DNA from 4 places in the Rhodococcus huquni genome. Region 1 is predicted to be linked to each of the others. Evidence: riboswitches for the same ligand, from Rfam matches in the RefSeq annotation. Region 1 holds a riboswitch; each other region holds the start of a gene.
What was found. Region 1 has a riboswitch for cobalamin ahead of ACZI8R_RS19680 (CbtB domain-containing protein). Riboswitches for the same ligand answer to the same signal wherever they lie in the genome.
Positions count from the first base shown of each region.

Region 2: another riboswitch for cobalamin. It lies ahead of metE (5-methyltetrahydropteroyltriglutamate--homocysteine S-methyltransferase); the one in region 1 lies ahead of ACZI8R_RS19680 (CbtB domain-containing protein).
Region 3: another riboswitch for cobalamin. It lies ahead of ACZI8R_RS06815 (ABC transporter substrate-binding protein); the one in region 1 lies ahead of ACZI8R_RS19680 (CbtB domain-containing protein).
Region 4: another riboswitch for cobalamin. It lies ahead of ACZI8R_RS04840 (FecCD family ABC transporter permease); the one in region 1 lies ahead of ACZI8R_RS19680 (CbtB domain-containing protein).

Region 1 covers NZ_JBUYWE010000014.1:51,102-55,043, reverse strand. The annotation lists gene ACZI8R_RS19695 (HhH-GPD family protein) at 1-258, shown strand, start outside; gene ACZI8R_RS19690 (alpha/beta fold hydrolase) at 347-1,102, opposite strand; gene mhuD (mycobilin-forming heme oxygenase MhuD) at 1,135-1,443, shown strand; cobalamin riboswitch at 1,461-1,585, shown strand; gene ACZI8R_RS19680 (CbtB domain-containing protein) at 1,616-1,810, shown strand; gene ACZI8R_RS19675 (CbtA family protein) at 1,801-2,610, shown strand; gene ACZI8R_RS19670 (hypothetical protein) at 2,749-3,237, shown strand; gene ACZI8R_RS19665 (CbtB domain-containing protein) at 3,297-3,494, shown strand; gene ACZI8R_RS19660 (hypothetical protein) at 3,538-3,942, shown strand, end outside.
Region 2 covers NZ_JBUYWE010000005.1:286,348-290,289, forward strand. The annotation lists gene metE (5-methyltetrahydropteroyltriglutamate--homocysteine S-methyltransferase) at 1-2,015, opposite strand, end outside; cobalamin riboswitch at 2,145-2,339, opposite strand; gene ACZI8R_RS12540 (3-deoxy-7-phosphoheptulonate synthase) at 2,679-3,752, shown strand; gene ACZI8R_RS12545 (alpha-ketoglutarate-dependent dioxygenase AlkB) at 3,764-3,942, opposite strand, start outside.
Region 3 covers NZ_JBUYWE010000003.1:60,239-64,180, forward strand. The annotation lists gene ACZI8R_RS06805 (ABC transporter ATP-binding protein) at 1-239, opposite strand, end outside; gene ACZI8R_RS06810 (FecCD family ABC transporter permease) at 236-1,318, opposite strand; gene ACZI8R_RS06815 (ABC transporter substrate-binding protein) at 1,327-2,319, opposite strand; cobalamin riboswitch at 2,423-2,595, opposite strand; gene ACZI8R_RS06820 (MMPL family transporter) at 2,688-3,942, shown strand, end outside.
Region 4 covers NZ_JBUYWE010000002.1:271,541-275,482, forward strand. The annotation lists gene ACZI8R_RS04830 (bifunctional nitrate reductase/sulfite reductase flavoprotein subunit alpha) at 1-454, opposite strand, end outside; gene ACZI8R_RS04835 (VOC family protein) at 622-1,389, opposite strand; cobalamin riboswitch at 1,504-1,724, shown strand; gene ACZI8R_RS04840 (FecCD family ABC transporter permease) at 1,855-2,892, shown strand; gene ACZI8R_RS04845 (ABC transporter ATP-binding protein) at 2,892-3,665, shown strand; gene ACZI8R_RS04850 (ABC transporter substrate-binding protein) at 3,662-3,942, shown strand, end outside.

The sequences.
Region 1 (3,942 bases):
GCCTGGACGGAAGCCGGAAGGCCCGAGTACACCGGGGAACGTCGCAAGGTCCAGAAGTTCGCCGGAACGGACCGTCAGGTGCGCGGCAAGCTGATGGCGGTGCTGCGCGAGAGCGAGACGCCGGTGCAGCGCGCGCGCTTGGACACCGTGTGGCTCACCGATCCTGGGCAGCGGGATCGGGCATTGCATTCGCTGCTCGTCGACGGCCTCGTCGAGCAGACCGACGACGGGTTGTTCGCCCTGGCCGGCGAAGGCTGACTCGATTTCCCTCCCCTGCCCCCGACCAATGTCACACCGGTTCACGTGGGTTGAACGTGTGTGACATTGGTCCGGGGGCGGGAGGGGGTCAGGGCAGGGTTCGGAGGAAACGTTCGACGACCTCGCGGTATCGATCCGGCTGATCGTCGTGCACGAGGTGGCCGGCTTCGGCTATACGTACGTATTGCGCCGCAGGATGATCGTCTGCCATACGCCGCATCTGTCCGGCCGGCGTAATCGTGTACTCGCCTTCGATCAACAACGCCGGCACCTCGACGTCGTACCATTGATCCCAGAAGTGCCGTCCACCCCACTCCTCGGAGATGTCGCGGAACGTCGCGACCTCACCGTGCAGATACCAACCGTCGGCCCGCTCTTCGAACGCATCGAGGAAGTAGCGACCCGCGACGGGCCCGAAGTATTCGATGGCCGCCGCTTCGGTCGGGAACGGTTGCGGCCATTCCTCGATCATCGCCGCCCAATCGCGTGCCGTGCGGCCACGGAAGTCGGGTGCCATGTCTTCCAATACGAGTGCGCGAACCCTCTCGGGACGGGCTGCCGCGAACGTCCACGCGTGCAGAGCACCCATGGAATGCCCGATCACGATCATCGGTTCCCGAATCGACTTCACATTGGTGTCGAGATCCATCACGAACGACTCGGTGGTCAACTCGTCCGGCTCCGGCCGACCGTGCCCGGCGGCATCGAACGTGTACACGTGACCGTGATTTCGCAGCCACGGGACCTGACGGCGCCAGGTTCGGGCGCTGCCCATCAAGCCGTGCAACAGCAGAATCGGCGGGCCGTCCCCGCCCTCGTCGTGAAGCGCACCATCGTCCGACACGGGTGCCACGCTAGCGGAGTAGCCTCACCGACATGGCTGTCGTCAAGATCAATGCAATCGAAATCCCCGAGGGTGCGGGCGCCGAGCTCGAGAAGCGCTTCGCCAATCGCGCGCACGCCGTCGAGAATTCACCGGGCTTCCTCGGCTTCCAGCTGCTGCGCCCCGTCAAGGGCGAGAACCGCTACTTCGTGGTCACCCAGTGGGAGACGGAGGAGGCATTCGCAGAGTGGCGCGACGGCCCCGCACGCGACGCACACGCCGGTGAACGCCAGAAGCCTGTCGCCTCCGGTGCGTCGCTGCTCGAGTTCGAGGTCGTGCTGGACGTCGCCGCCAAGAGCTGACCGACACCCGAGCTGATTGACACCGACTGCCTGCCGGTGTCAAAGTTCGCAGGACAACGCGATGATTCGACAGGAATCCGGTGCAATTCCGGAGCGGTCGCGCCACTGAACAGCCAGATACTGTCGGTCGTCGCCAGGACCTAGGGGACGCGAAATCCCAGGAGGAACCACCGTGGCAATTGCCTACTCTCCCGATACCCGGATCGACGGCTCCAAGCTGGCCGTCATCGCCTTTGCAGTCGTACTGCTCTCGATGCTTGCGCTGTACATCGTCGGGTTCGACCAGGGAGCAGTGTCTCGTACCGGCATGTTCATGCACGAGCTCATGCACGACGGGCGCCACCTGATGGGTCTGCCTTGCCACTGACGACTGGTGCACACATCCAGTCGGAGTCCTTCACCAAGCTCCTGATCCGCGGTCTCCTTGCCGGCCTGATCGCCGGAATCCTCGCCGGCGGCGTGGCATTCGTGCTCGGCGAACCGCACGTGGATTCTGCGATCGCGCTGGAGGAATCGGCTGCGGCCGAAGGCCACGATCACGGCGCCGCCGAAGCAGCTGCCGAAGGTGGGCACTCGCACGACGAAGAAGACGCACTTGTCAGCCGCGACGGCCAGAAGGGCGGCCTCTTCCTGGCGACCGCGTTGGCGGGGCTTGCACTGGGCGCCATCTTCGCGGTGGTTCTGCACTATGCCCGGCGCCTCACTGCGATCTCCGGCGCGCTTCTTGCGATGATCCTCGCCGGTCTCGGCTGGCTGGCGATCGAAGCGGTTCCCTTCTTCAAGTACCCGGCCAATCCGCCTGCGGTCGGCGATCCCGACACCATCGATCAGCGCACGTGGCTGTGGCTCGCCACCGTTCTCCTCGGTCTGCTGGCTGTCACCGTCGCCGTGTTCGTCGCGAGGCGCGTAAACAACGGGAATCTCCTCTCGCTTCGGGTCATCGCCCCGGTGTCAGCATTCCTCGCGGTCGTCGTCATCGGGTACCTGGTCTTGCCGAGCATCAACGAGGTCGGCGAAGATTTCCCCGCCACTCTCCTGTGGGAGTTCAGGCTGTCGTCCCTCGCGACCCAGGCAACGCTCTGGTTGGTGTTGGGCGCGGCATTCGCTTTCCTCACCGATCGCGCAGCGAAGGGTGCCGTCGTCGCTCAGGAGAACGTGCGCCGATAGACCACCGTCGCGAATCCATAGACGACGAGCGGAGCTCCGAGGCACTCCCGACAGGTCCGGTGTCTCGGCCTCTGGTACGGGTAGCGACTCACTCTCCTGGGTGATGTGAATCCGTTTTCAGCGCACGAACATCGAAGTATGTCCACGGAACAGGTAGAAGCCTCGAGCGTTCCGCGATCCGTCGATCGCGCCTACTGGTTGCTCGTACTCGCACTCGCGGCCGGTGTGGTCGAGATGATCGCGCAGGCGTCCACTGCATTACAGCAACCAGAGGTCGACGTTCCGATGCTGTCGCTGCAGTTGTGCATGCGACTGACCGTCTACGCGGCTGTGCTCTTCGTGATGGGTCGTTTTCGTCAGGGCAAGCGCTGGGCGCGAATGGCCCTCGGGTTCGGACTGGGCGTCGCGGGGATCGCTTCCCTGATCAGCGAACCACTCGCCTGGGCATTCTCCGGTGACCCCCTGCCGACGCTCACGCAAGAATTGGCGGTGATCGCGTGCGCCCGCACAATCCACATCGTGGCGGTGGTCGGTGCCGTCGTACTCATGCTCGCTCCTGAAGCCAACCGATACTTCGGTTCGCAGCGGCGCTCGAATCGACTCCGCGCGCTCGGGTCCGCGGAGTAACGTCGAACGAGTCGGGCATGCGCTCGACGAGACGCGGCGCTCACCCTCAGGGGGCACGTATGGCTCTTGTATATACGCCGAACCGGCACATCACCGACTCCATCGGCATCGCACTGTTCGCGGTGGGTGCCGTTTTGCTGGCACTACTCACTTTGTACCTGGTCGGATTCGACCAGGGAGCAATCTCCCGTAGCGGCATGTTCATGCACGAACTGATGCACGACGGCCGCCACCTGATGGGACTCCCCTGCCACTGACCAGGTGTGCAAGTGCCTCCGATCATCCCGAGCGGAGCAATAGATGGGTACTCAGTCCACCCGAGCCGAGTTCGACTCGGTGTCCGATCGCGTAGCCGAATACAACCCCGTACGCGGCGAGTCCCTCGACTCCCCGTACGAGCTGTCCAACGAGTCCTTCGATGCTCTCCGGCATGTACTCCACGACGTAGGGGGACAACCCGCACTACCCGTCGAGTACAAGGAGAAGGTCGAGGAAGACTGGGAGATGAACACCTACGTCACCTGCGAATGTTTGGGATGGCGAGGGGTGTGGAATTCCGAAGAACGTCGCCGAGCCGAGAACGACCTCGGCGCGACGCTGTACTTCGGGCTCCCCTATTACGCGCGGTGGATCACGGTCGCCGCGAAGACTCTTGTCAACAAGGGCGTCATCACACCCGACGAGTTGTCGGCCAAGCTCGACGAA
Region 2 (3,942 bases), on a different contig from region 1:
ACCTCCATGTGCGAACGGGCGGCCTCGATCGATGTCACGTCCGCGTCCAGCTTGGCGATGGCGTCGATGACCTCGCCGAACTCCGAGTAGCACAGGTGCGTGTGGATCTGCGTCTCGTCGGCCACGCCGGACGTTGCGAGGCGGAACGATCCCACCGACCAGTCCAGGTACGCGGGTTGGTGCGCCGCACGTAGTGGGAGCAGTTCGCGCAGTGCGGGTTCGTCCACCTGGACGATCTTGACGCCCGCTTCCTGAAGATCCACCGTTTCCTCGCGGATGGCGAGAGCGACCTGATCGGCGGAGTCCGCCAGCGGTTGATCGTCACGCACGAAGGACCACGCCAGAATGGTCACCGGCCCGGTGAGCATTCCCTTGACAGGACGATCGGTGAGGCTCTGCGCGTACGTGATCCACGAGGTGGTCATGGCGCTCGGTCGGCGCACATCGCCGTAGAGGATCGGCGGACGGACACAGCGGCTTCCGTACGACTGGACCCAGCCGTTCGCCGTTGCGAAGAACCCGTCCAACTGCTCGGCGAAGTACTGAACCATGTCGTTGCGCTCTGGCTCGCCGTGTACCAGGACGTCGATGTCCAGCTTCTCCTGCAATGCAACGACGTCGGCGATCTCCGCGCGCATCCGCGACAAGTACTCGGCCTGGTCGATCTCGCCCTTGCGCAGGGCGGCGCGCGCCACCCTGATCTTGGTCGTCTGCGGGTAGGACCCGATCGTCGTGGTCGGGAGAAGGGGCAGGTTCAACGCGGCCTGAGCTTCACGTCGCTGGGCAGCCGGACTGCGACCCGCATCGGATTCGACGATGTCTGCCAGACGGCTCCGCAGGTCGGCGTCGTGCAGACGCGGATCGCTGTTTCGTGTCGAGGCGGCAGCCCGCGCCAGCGCGAACTCGTCCTCGACGCTCTCCCGGCCCTTCGTGAGCGCGGTGCCGAGGGCAACCACCTCGCGTACCTTCTCAGTGCCGAACGCCAACCACGAGCGCAGCGCCTTGTCGATTCCCGTCTCGGCATCGAGCGTGTACGGGACGTGGAGCAAGGAGCACGACGTCGATACCGCGAGCGTGCCCGTGGACCCGAGAAGAGTGCCGACGGTGGAAAGTGCCTTCTCCAGGTCCGTACGCCAGACGTTGCGCCCGTCGACCACCCCGGCGACGATGTGCTTGCGAGTCAGCTCCGGCACGGACCCCAGTGAGTCGGCGCCTGTCACGAGATCGACTGCCAATCCTTCGATTCCGGTGGCGGCGAGAGCGGGAAGAGCATCGCCGAGACCACCGAAGTAGGACGCCACGAGGATTGCGGGGCGTTGTTCGAGTCCCGAAAGCGAGTCGTATACCCGCTTGGCGATTGCGATCTCCTCGGCCGTGCGGTCCGCGACGAGTGCAGGTTCGTCGATCTGCACCCATTGAGCGCCGTTCTCGGCGAGGAGCGCGAGCAGTTCGGCGTACAGCGGCAGAAGTTCGTCGATGCGGTCGAGTAGCGGCGCATCGGCCCCGACGGACTTCGAGAGAAGTAGGAACGTCACGGGGCCGACGATCACCGGGCGAGCCGGAATATCCAGCGCACGTGCCTCTTCGAGCTCGGCGAGCACCTTGGACGGATCCAGCGAGAACGTGGTGGTCGGCGAAATTTCCGGAACGAGGTAGTGGTAGTTGGTGTCGAACCACTTGGTCATCTCGAGGGGTGCGACGGTGTCGTTGCCGCGTGCAGCGGCGAAATACCGGTCGAGCGCAGTCTCGATACCGGCAACCCGCTCGGGCAGCGCGCCGAGCATGGCGGCGGTATCGAGCACGTGGTCGTAGTACGAGAACGTGTTGATCGGTATCGAATCGAGGCCGGCGTCGCGCAGCTCGGTCCAGTTACGAGCGCGGAGGTCGGCAGCCACCGACTCGAGGGCGGCTGCGTCGACCTTGCCCGCCCAGTAGCCCTCGACGGCCTTCTTGAGTTCACGGTTCGGACCGATGCGAGGGGAGCCCAGCACGGTCGCGGTGAATGAAAGTGTCACGAAATTCTCCAGTTGCGTAGCGGTATGGGACACCACCGGCAAGCGGGTACACCTCTCGAGCCCTGGGTTCTTGCAGTAAGCGCGGAGGTCTACACGCCCAATCCACGAGGCAGTGAACCGTCGGGCACGGCGTGCCCGACACAGTCGGCAGGTCTTCGGACTCACAGGCAGCCGATGTGACGACATCGGACCTAATGGCCGTCGCTTCCCAGGCTGATGCCCAGTGCGTGGTGACGGCGGTCGTTCCTGCTCACCGCTGCGGGACAGTTCCGGAATTTCACCGGATTCCCTCTCACGCGCGTCACCGTTTGCGGGCGACTACGCGCTTCGACGCCGAGTGTGGTCTTCGGGGCTCCTCACGACCGCACCGGGCGAACCAGCTGCAGGCCCCAGCATACGGCCTTCGGCCCCGTGCGCGGTCTGCGAGTGTCTGGACTCGCTAGCCACTCACAGGCGGCGAAGCCGCCCCATTGGCGCCGAACCGGACAAGTGGTTAGTCTGGTCGGCATGCAGCGCGCATATTTCTGGTTTAGCAGGCCGGCCCCGGGTGGGTCGGTCGGTGTAACCACGCGCTGACCTCCCACCCCACGAGCCGGATCGCAGACCGGCTCGTCGGAGCTCTTCGAATTCTTCGAGGGTCGGTCGGAACAGGAAACCGACACCATGTCCCTCACTCTCGACAACTCACTCGACAGTCAGCGAACTGTCTCGCTCAGTCCGCTCGTGCCGCCATCCGTCGTGCGGGAAGAACTGCGCCCGGACGACGTCGCGTCCGCAACGGTCCGAACGGGTCGCGCGAACACCGTCGACATCCTGAACGGCGAAGACGACCGTCTGCTGGTCGTGGTCGGCCCGTGCTCGGTGCACGATCCGGCAGCCGCCATGGACTACGCGCGCCTTCTCGCTTCGAAGGCGGAGGAACTTCGCGACGACCTGCACATCGTCATGCGGGTGTACTTCGAGAAGCCGCGCACCACGTTGGGGTGGAAGGGCCTGCTCAACGACCCTCACCTCGACGGGACCTTCGACATCGACAGCGGTCTGCGGATCGGACGCAAACTGCTACTCGACATCTCGGGTCTCGGACTTCCGGTCGGCTGTGAGTTCCTCGATCCGATTCTGCCGCAGTACATTGCGGACCTCGTGTCGTACGGCGCCATCGGGGCGCGCACCGCGGCGAGTCAGGTACACCGCCAGTTGTGCAGTGCGCTGTCGATGCCGGTGGGAATCAAGAACTCGACCGAGGGTGATGTACAGGTCGCCGTCGACGGATCGCGGGCTGCCGCGGCCAGTCACGTGTTCCCCGGAACCGATCTCGACGGCCATGCTGCACTGGTGAAGACAGCCGGCAACCCCGACTGCCATGTCATTCTGCGCGGCGGCACGCAGGGACCGAACTACGACGCCGAGACGGTCGCGGACACGACTGCGCGGCTGCGTAAGGCGAACCTGCCCGAGCGGATGGTGGTGGACGCCAGCCACGGAAACAGCTCCAAGAACCACGAAAAGCAGGTGGACGTGGTGACGGACCTCGCCGAACGAATCGAGAACGGCGAGAAGGGCGTTGTGGGAGTCATGCTCGAAAGCTTCCTCGAAGCGGGACGCCAAGACCTCACGCTGGGGCGTTCGAACGAACTCGAGTACGGCAAGTCGATCACCGATGCCTGCCTCGATTGGGACACCACTGCTACGCAGTTGGAGCGGCTCGCGGCCGCAGTGGCGAAGAGGCGCGGATAATTCGACGGAGCCTACCGAACGCCTCTGGTGCGGAATTGGACGCTGATTCGCGGACCTGTCGGCCGACTGCTCTTGGGTATGCAGTGCTCCCACGTTCGTTGGCAGGATCCACCCATGACCAGTAGATCGCCGTGTCCGACAGTGAACTTGACGGAACTACCGCCGCCGCGTGGCCGGAGCATGAGCGGCC
Region 3 (3,942 bases), on a different contig from region 1:
ATGGTGGTCGCAAGCTTTCTGCGTCCCACGGTCTCTGCGTCGGCGCCCTCGACCCACACGGTGCCACCGCTCGGACGCAATGCTCGGTAGCTGCACCGCAGAGCCGTCGTCTTGCCCGATCCGTTCGGTCCGACCAGGCCGAGAATCTCCCCGGGCCGCACGGCGAAATCGACGTCACGAAGCACCTGACGCGAACCGAGGGATGCGGACACCCGTTCCAATGCAAGGGATTCGATCATGCGCCCTCCTTCCGATACTGGCGGTAGAGCATCCACACGAATATGGGGGCCCCGACGAGGGCAGTGATGACGCCGACCGGAACTTCGGTGTCGGCCACCAGGGCTCTCGCGAGGGTGTCGGCCAATACGAGCGCAATGGCGCCGACGAGCATGGCGACCGGAAACAGCCGTACCGCACGGGTGCCGACCATGTAGCCGGCCAAGTGGGGAATCAGCAACCCGATGAATCCGATTCCGCCCGCCACCGACACGGCCGCACCGGCCAGCACGGACACTCCGAGCAGTTGCACCACTCGAAACCTGCGGACGTTCATGCCGAGGGCCGCGGCGCCGTCGTCCCCTGTCTTCAGCAGATCCATCCGACCGGCACCGAGCAGGATGGCGGTACCGACGATCAGGAGCGCCAGCGCCGGGAACACCGATGTGGACCAGCGCGCATCACCGAGACCACCGGCCAGCCAGTGCAGCACCCCGCTGAGCTGGTTCTCGTTCGCGATGACCAGCATCGTGAAGGTGATGAGTGCAGAAAAGACCTGAGCAAGGGCAACACCGACGAGAATGATCGCGGTGGGCTGCGGATATCGCCCGCCTATCGCCAGTGACAGAAACAGCGGCACCATGGCGCCGACGAACGCTGCGAGCGGGATCGTGAAGGCGCCGAGCGCACCTGCGCCCACGCCGAGGACCATCACGAGAACGACACCGAAGCCGGCACCCGACGACACTCCGAGCAGATAGGGATCGGCGAGCGGATTGCGGGTGACCGCCTGCGCAACGCCACCCGCAAGGGCGAGCGCCGCGCCCACCACCGCAGCGGTGACAGCCCGTGGCAGACGCGAGTCCACGACGATGGATTCACGAGCCGCAGACCACCAGGGTTCGAAGCTGTCCGGAACCACCGTGTGCGCAACGATGGCCCACACATCACCGATCGGAATGCGCACCGATCCGAACGACACCCCGAGCCCGAGTACGAACAGCAGGCCCGCGGTGAGAAATACGAGCAGCACACCGAATCCGAGGCGCCGGGGCTGTCGATCTTCACTCGGTGCCGACGGCGCCGGCCGGCGCGCCTGCACGGTGGACGTCACGGCTGCGACATCCGATCGGGATGAAGGGCCTCCGCGATCGTCTGGGCCGACCCCAGGAGTCGTGGGCTCTCGAAGAAGTCGTCGAGGGGAACCACGATGAATCGATCGTTCTGCACGGCCGGCGTCGTCGCCATGATGGGCTGGGACTTCAGGAAGTCGATCTTCTGCTGCGCGTTCTTGTCGCCGTAGTCGAGAACGACGATCGCCTCGGGTGCGCGCTCACCAATGGTTTCCCACGTGCTGTTCGGGTAGGGCTTCTCCCCTTCGGAGAAGAGATTGATCGCGCCCGAATAGTCGGCGATCAACTGGCCCACACCGACCCCGCCGACGGTCATCGGGACGTCCTCACCCGAGTCGTAGAAGAAGGTGGGCACGGGGGCAGCATCGCCGATCCTGCCGCGCACCTGCTCGAGGCCGTCGACCACCCTGCCGGAGACCTGCGCGGCTGCTGGTTCCGCGCCGAGAATCTGCCCGAGTTGCGTGTAGTCGTTGGTGAGCATGCCGATGTCCGGGAATCCCGTTCCGCAGTATTCCGAGAACAGGAAGGTCGCGATCCCCTTGTCTTCGAGCGCGTCGCGTGAGCGGCCTTCCTTCTCGTTGAACGAACTCTTCATGCCGCCGACAACGAGGTCGGGATCCAGATCGAGAATCTGTTCCGACGTGGGGTACTCGTGGGCCAAGCCCTGGATCTTCGAGAACTCGTCCGCGAATTCGGGAAGTGGGGTGGCGTCCTGGTACCCCATTCCGACGATCCGGTCGCCCACACCCATCTCGATGAGCACCTCGGTGACGTGATCGTTCATCGAGACGATTCGCTGTGGCGGCGAATCGAATACCTGAGTCCGATCACAGTTGGTGATCGACACCGGCTCGGCGAACGCCTCCGCCGATTCCGACTCCTGGACGGCCTCACCGCGCGAACATCCGGCGACCAGGACTGTGGACGCAGCGACGAAGACCGCACTGCGAAGCAGTGGTGAAAAGCGCATACAAACCTCATTGGGGGCTCAGAGCCACGAACCAACGACCGGCCAACTCGCGGACCATCGCCGCGGGACGGGCAGGACTCCGTTTCGTAGACCACGACGAACTGGGGTCACACACCGTTCGACGGGTAATCGGGCTCGTGATCGTGCGCCTGAATGGCGTGATCGATCACCTACCGTTGCGGGTCAGCGCCGGATTCGGACCGGCTTCCCCCTACGAATGGCTGCGCGTGGGTGTCGAGTATGCCCGAATCGATGATCGAACGCACCACCGAGACCCCGATCACTCACCTGCCCCACCCGTCGCACCGCTACTACAGTCGGCAGAACCGAAAACCATTCACCGATATCTACCGATCCGGAGAGAACGCATGACACGTTGGGCCTCGCTCGTCGTCACACGGAAGTGGTGGGTGCTGACTCTCGCGGTACTCGCAGTGGTCGTGAGCGGTGTGTGGGGCACCGGAGTGTTCTCGAAGCTCAGTCAAGGTGGATTCGTCGACCCGGGCAGTCAATCGGCAGAGGTCGCCCAGATCGTCGAGGACAACCTCGGTCCGCAGACGCCGGACATCATCGCCATCTACACGCCGCCCGAAGGCAAGACGCTCGACGACATCGGTCCGGCAGTCAGCGAGAACCTGGCCGCATTCCAGGACGAGGTGCCCACCCATTCGGTGAACTCGTATTGGAGCGCCGAGGGCCCGGCCAAAGCTCAGATGACCTCCAATGACGGCTCGATGGCCTCCGCTGCCATCACCGTCGACCCGGACGCCGGCATCGACGTCGCCAACTTCAACGACCTGCTGCCCAAACTCGAAGTGCCCGGCGTGGACGTCCAGTTCGCGGGAAACTCGGTGGTCGGCGTCGCGTTCAACAACCGGCTCCAGAGTGACCTCGTTCTCGCCGAGGGCATCGCGCTGCCTGTCACGCTCATCATGCTCGTGTTCATCTTCGGCGGCCTGGTCGCCGCCGCAGTTCCGGTGTTCGTCGGATTGCTCTCGATCTTCAGTGCCCTCGCCACTCTGCGATTGCTGACGATGTTCACCGACGTCAGTTCGTTCTCCATCAACGTCGCATCCCTGTTGGGGCTGGGTCTGGCGATCGACTACGGACTGTTCGTCGTCGGACGCTTCCGGGAGGAACTCGACGCCGGGGCAACGCCGTTGGAGGCCACCAAGCGCACGGTGCTCACCGCCGGCCGCACCGTCCTCTTCTCTGGTCTACTGCTGATCTGCGCCTTCTCCGGAATGCTCGTGTTCCCGCAGGACGTGATCAAGTCGCTCGGCTTCGGCGCGATTGCGGCAGTGGCCAGTGCAGCGCTCCTGTCGTTGACCGCTGTGCCCGCTCTGCTCGCCATTCTCGGCCACCGCATCAACGCGCTCAGCTGGCGCAAGGATGCCGCCAAGCGTGGCGAGGAACGGGCCCGCAAGTTCTGGGGTTCGGTGGTGACCCGAGTGATGGGTAAGCCGGTCGCGGTCGCTGTCACCATCGTGATCGGCCTCCTGGTGCTGGCCGCGCCGCTCACCAAGGCCACACTCGGCGAGGTCACCTACACGGCGCTGCCCGAGAACGATTCGGCGCGAACCGCCACCGACACCTTGGTCAACGACTTCCCCACGACCGGAA
Region 4 (3,942 bases), on a different contig from region 1:
CACTGGCCATGCACAAGCGCGAATTGGACTCGATCTGGTTGGTTCCGACGAACCCCTTCGCCAGTTTGTTGATCAGGTACTGCGCCTCGATGGACATCTGACCGGACACGTAGAAGGAGAGTGCGTCCGGGCCATGCTCGTCGAGAATGCCCTTCAATCGGTGCGCGGTATCCCGAATCGCCTGCCGGGCCGGCACTGCGAGAGGTTGTTCCCCTCGCCGCTCTCGAACGTAGCCGGACTCCATTCGCCCATCGGCCGCCAGCATCTCCGCACTGGTGGCCCCCTTGGTGCACAAACGCCCGAAGTTGGTCGGGTGCGTCTTGTCACCGGCAGCCTTGAGGACCTTGCGCCGACCGGTCTCCGGGTCGGTCTCCACCTCGAGGACCATCCCGCAGCCGACACCGCAGTACGAGCAGGCAGTCTTCACCGTGGACGTACCGGCTTTCTGCTGCATCGACGCGCTCCTCACCTGCCCGGCATGCGCCACCCAGAGGCGGCGCGCGGCCTGTATCAATGCTGCAGGCGCGCGTGTTTCGTCGGGATTAACCCAGGTGAGGGTTCGATGACGTCTCGAGCACCGAACTCGCGTCGTTGCGGTGAGGGCTGGTCACGCGTTGCGTGTCAGGACCCGAGCGGGGCCCCGACCGTGAACGGCGCACCGAACGGATCGCGAATCTCAGCGGTACGTCCGTAGGGCATGTCGGCGGCGTCCTCCGCCTGACCGCCCTGCTCGCGGGCTACGGCAACGGCACGGTCGGCGTCCTCGACCTGGAACAAGGTGCCCCACGAAGACGGAGGGGCATCCGGAACGCCCATGATTCCACCGATCTCGTGGCCGTCCGGCCTACGCAGGAAAGTGAAGTCCACGTCACCCAGGTCGTCGTTTCCGTCCAGCGTGAAGTCGAACACGGTGGAGTAGAACTCCCGGGCGGGGCCGGGGTTCGGGGTCACGAGGTCGTTGCGGAGCAACGCACCGGGCTCGTTGACCAATGCGCAGCCCACGTGGTCCTTCCCTTGCCACAAACCGAACTGGCCCCCGGAAGGATCGACGATGATCGCCATGCGACCGAAGTTCATCACATCCATGGCGTCGACCAGCACGTTCCCGCCTGCCTCCCGGACACGAGCCAAGCTGGCGTCGACGTCGTCGGTGGCGAGGTAGACGTTCCACCAGAAGTCCTTGGCATCGGGATCCGGATTGGGCATGAGCGCGGCCACGTCTTTTCCGCGCAGCCGACACATCGTGTATCGACCCGTCTCCTCAGTGCCGACGTCGAACTCCCAGCCGAAGAGGGCGCCGTAGAAGGAGATGGCCTTGTCCAGATCAGGAATGCCTAGATCGAGCCATGTCGGTGTGCCGAGCGGTTGATTGGTGGTGACTTCACTCATCGCTACTGCTCCCGTGCTTGTCGGTGTGCTGCATAGTGGGGCGTGCCCGGTCGGCGCCGATCTCAACCGATCCGCCTACGACGGTAGGCCGGGGGTACGACACGGATCCGGTGTTACAGTCCTCGACGCGTTGGTTTCCGTCGGCTTTCGGCCGTCGGATCGTAAGAGGGAATCCGGTTCGAATCCGGAACTGCCCCGCAGCGGTATGTGGAAACGACCGTGGTCATCAGCACTGAGTCCGCTCGACTCGGGAAGCGACCACCAGTAGGTGCCTGCCCGAGTTCTCGGGAGGCGTGTCGACGAGTCCGAAGACCTGCCACCGCGGCCGCGCCACCGGCGTGGTCGCTTGTCGACTTCGTGGGACACAGTTGACGAGAGATGCGGACGGTGTCGTTCGTGTGTCTTCGCTCGCGGGTGCCCGGATGTGGTCAGGCAGTACTCGATCACATCAGGAAGAGCCGACGAATGCGCAGAACCTCAGTGGCCGCACTGACGGTCGCGTCCCTCGCCGCACTGTTCGTGGTTTCACTGTTCGCCCTGATGCTCGGAACGGCGCACATAGCGTGGACGGACGTCTGTCACATCGTCTGGGCGGAGATCACGGGCGGCGACATCGCTGCGGCCGACGTTCCGAACTACCGCATCATCGTCGATACGCGGCTGCCCCGCGTCCTGCTGGCCATCCTCGTGGGTGCCGGTCTGAGTGCTGTCGGGCTGGTAGTTCAAGCCATGGTGCGGAACGCGTTGGCCGACCCGTACGTCCTCGGAATCTCGTCCGGCGCATCCGTGGGTGCCACGTCGGTGGTCCTGTTCGGCACGTTCGGCGTGCTCGGTATCTACGCCTTGTCCACCGCTGCCTTCGTCGGTGCCCTCGCAGCAACCCTGCTCGTCTACCTCATGGCACGCTCGGCCGCCGGCCTCGTCCCCTTGCGACTCGTACTCACCGGCACTGTGCTGGGGTACGGGTTCTCGGCGATCACGACGGTGCTGGTCTTCCTCGCCCCGCACGGCGACGGCGCTCGCAGTGTGATGTTCTGGCTGCTCGGGAGCCTTTCGGCGGCGAGGTGGGAGCTGGTGCCACTGGCCGCGATAGTGACCACGGTCGGCCTCGCCGCGATCGCCTGGTCCGCCCGACACCTCAATGCACTGTCGATGGGAGACGAAGTCAGCGCCGCCCTCGGCCTCGACGCATCGAAGTTTCGAATCATGCTTTTCGTCGTCGCGGCCGCGATGACGGGCTGCTTCGTCTCGATCTGCGGCGCCGTGGGTTTCGTCGGCTTGGTCGTGCCTCACGTTGCCCGAATCCTCGTTGGCGCGGACCACACGCGGTTGATCGTCGTGACTCCGATCCTCGGCGCAGTCTTCCTCGTCACCGCGGACCTGCTGGCTCGAACCGTTGTTCCGCCACAAGAACTTCCGCTCGGCGCGATCACCGCCGCCGTCGGCGTTCCGGTGTTCATCGCACTCATGCGGCGTCGCGGCGCACTGATGGGAGCAAACTGATGCGCGTCGACTACCACGACGTCGAGGTCTCGATCGGCGGCCGAGCGATCGTGCAGGACGTCACCTTGACCGTCCCTTCGGGTGATTTCATCGGAATCGTCGGACCCAACGGCAGTGGCAAGTCGACTCTGCTGCGGTGCCTGTACCGGGCGCTGTCCCCGTCCTCGGGAACAGTCTCGGTCGACGGCAGCGACAACCGAGCAATCAGTATGCGGGACAATGCCCGTCAAGTGGCTGCACTGACCCAGGAAGCTCCGCTTCACTTCGATTTCACCGCTGCCGAAATAGTCGCCACCGGCCGCCTGCCGCACGGTGGAACCTTCACGCGAGACCGGGCGAACGATCGACGCGTCTGCGCCGAAGCAACCGCCATGGCGGGTGCCGACGACCTGACGGAACGGACGTTCTCGTCACTGTCGGGTGGAGAACGCCAACGCGTCCTCATCGCCCGCGCGTTCGCACAGGAACCGAACGTCCTCGTACTCGACGAGCCCACGAACCATCTCGACGTCCACCACCAATACGCCGTGCTCACCGCAGCCCGCACGCTCGGTGTCACCGCCATCGCCGCGCTGCACGATCTGAATCTCGCAGCACAGTATTGCGATCGCATCTTCGTGCTCGGCGCCGGACGTCTCGTCTGCTCAGGCACTCCCCACGACGTGATCACTCCCGAAGTACTGCGTCGCCACTTCACGATCGGCGGCCACATCGTCACCCACCCGAGACTGGGTGTGCCCCAGATCATCTTCGACGAGAAAGAGGGCCCATGAGCCGACACATCCGGACATGGACGACTGCTGTGGCAGTGGCACTGACGGTGAGCGCCTGTGGCGCCGAGCTCGAAGCTGCGCCACCGGTCGAGGGCGAGACCGTGACCGTCACCAACTGCGGCGATCCATTGACGGTCACCGGCATTCCCGAGCGCGTGGTCACCAACGACACCGGCATCACCGAGATGATGCTTGCGCTCGGCCTCGCCGACCGGATTGCCGGTCGCACCGGGTATCCCGGCAAGGAACGTGACATCGATACCTCACCGTGGAAATC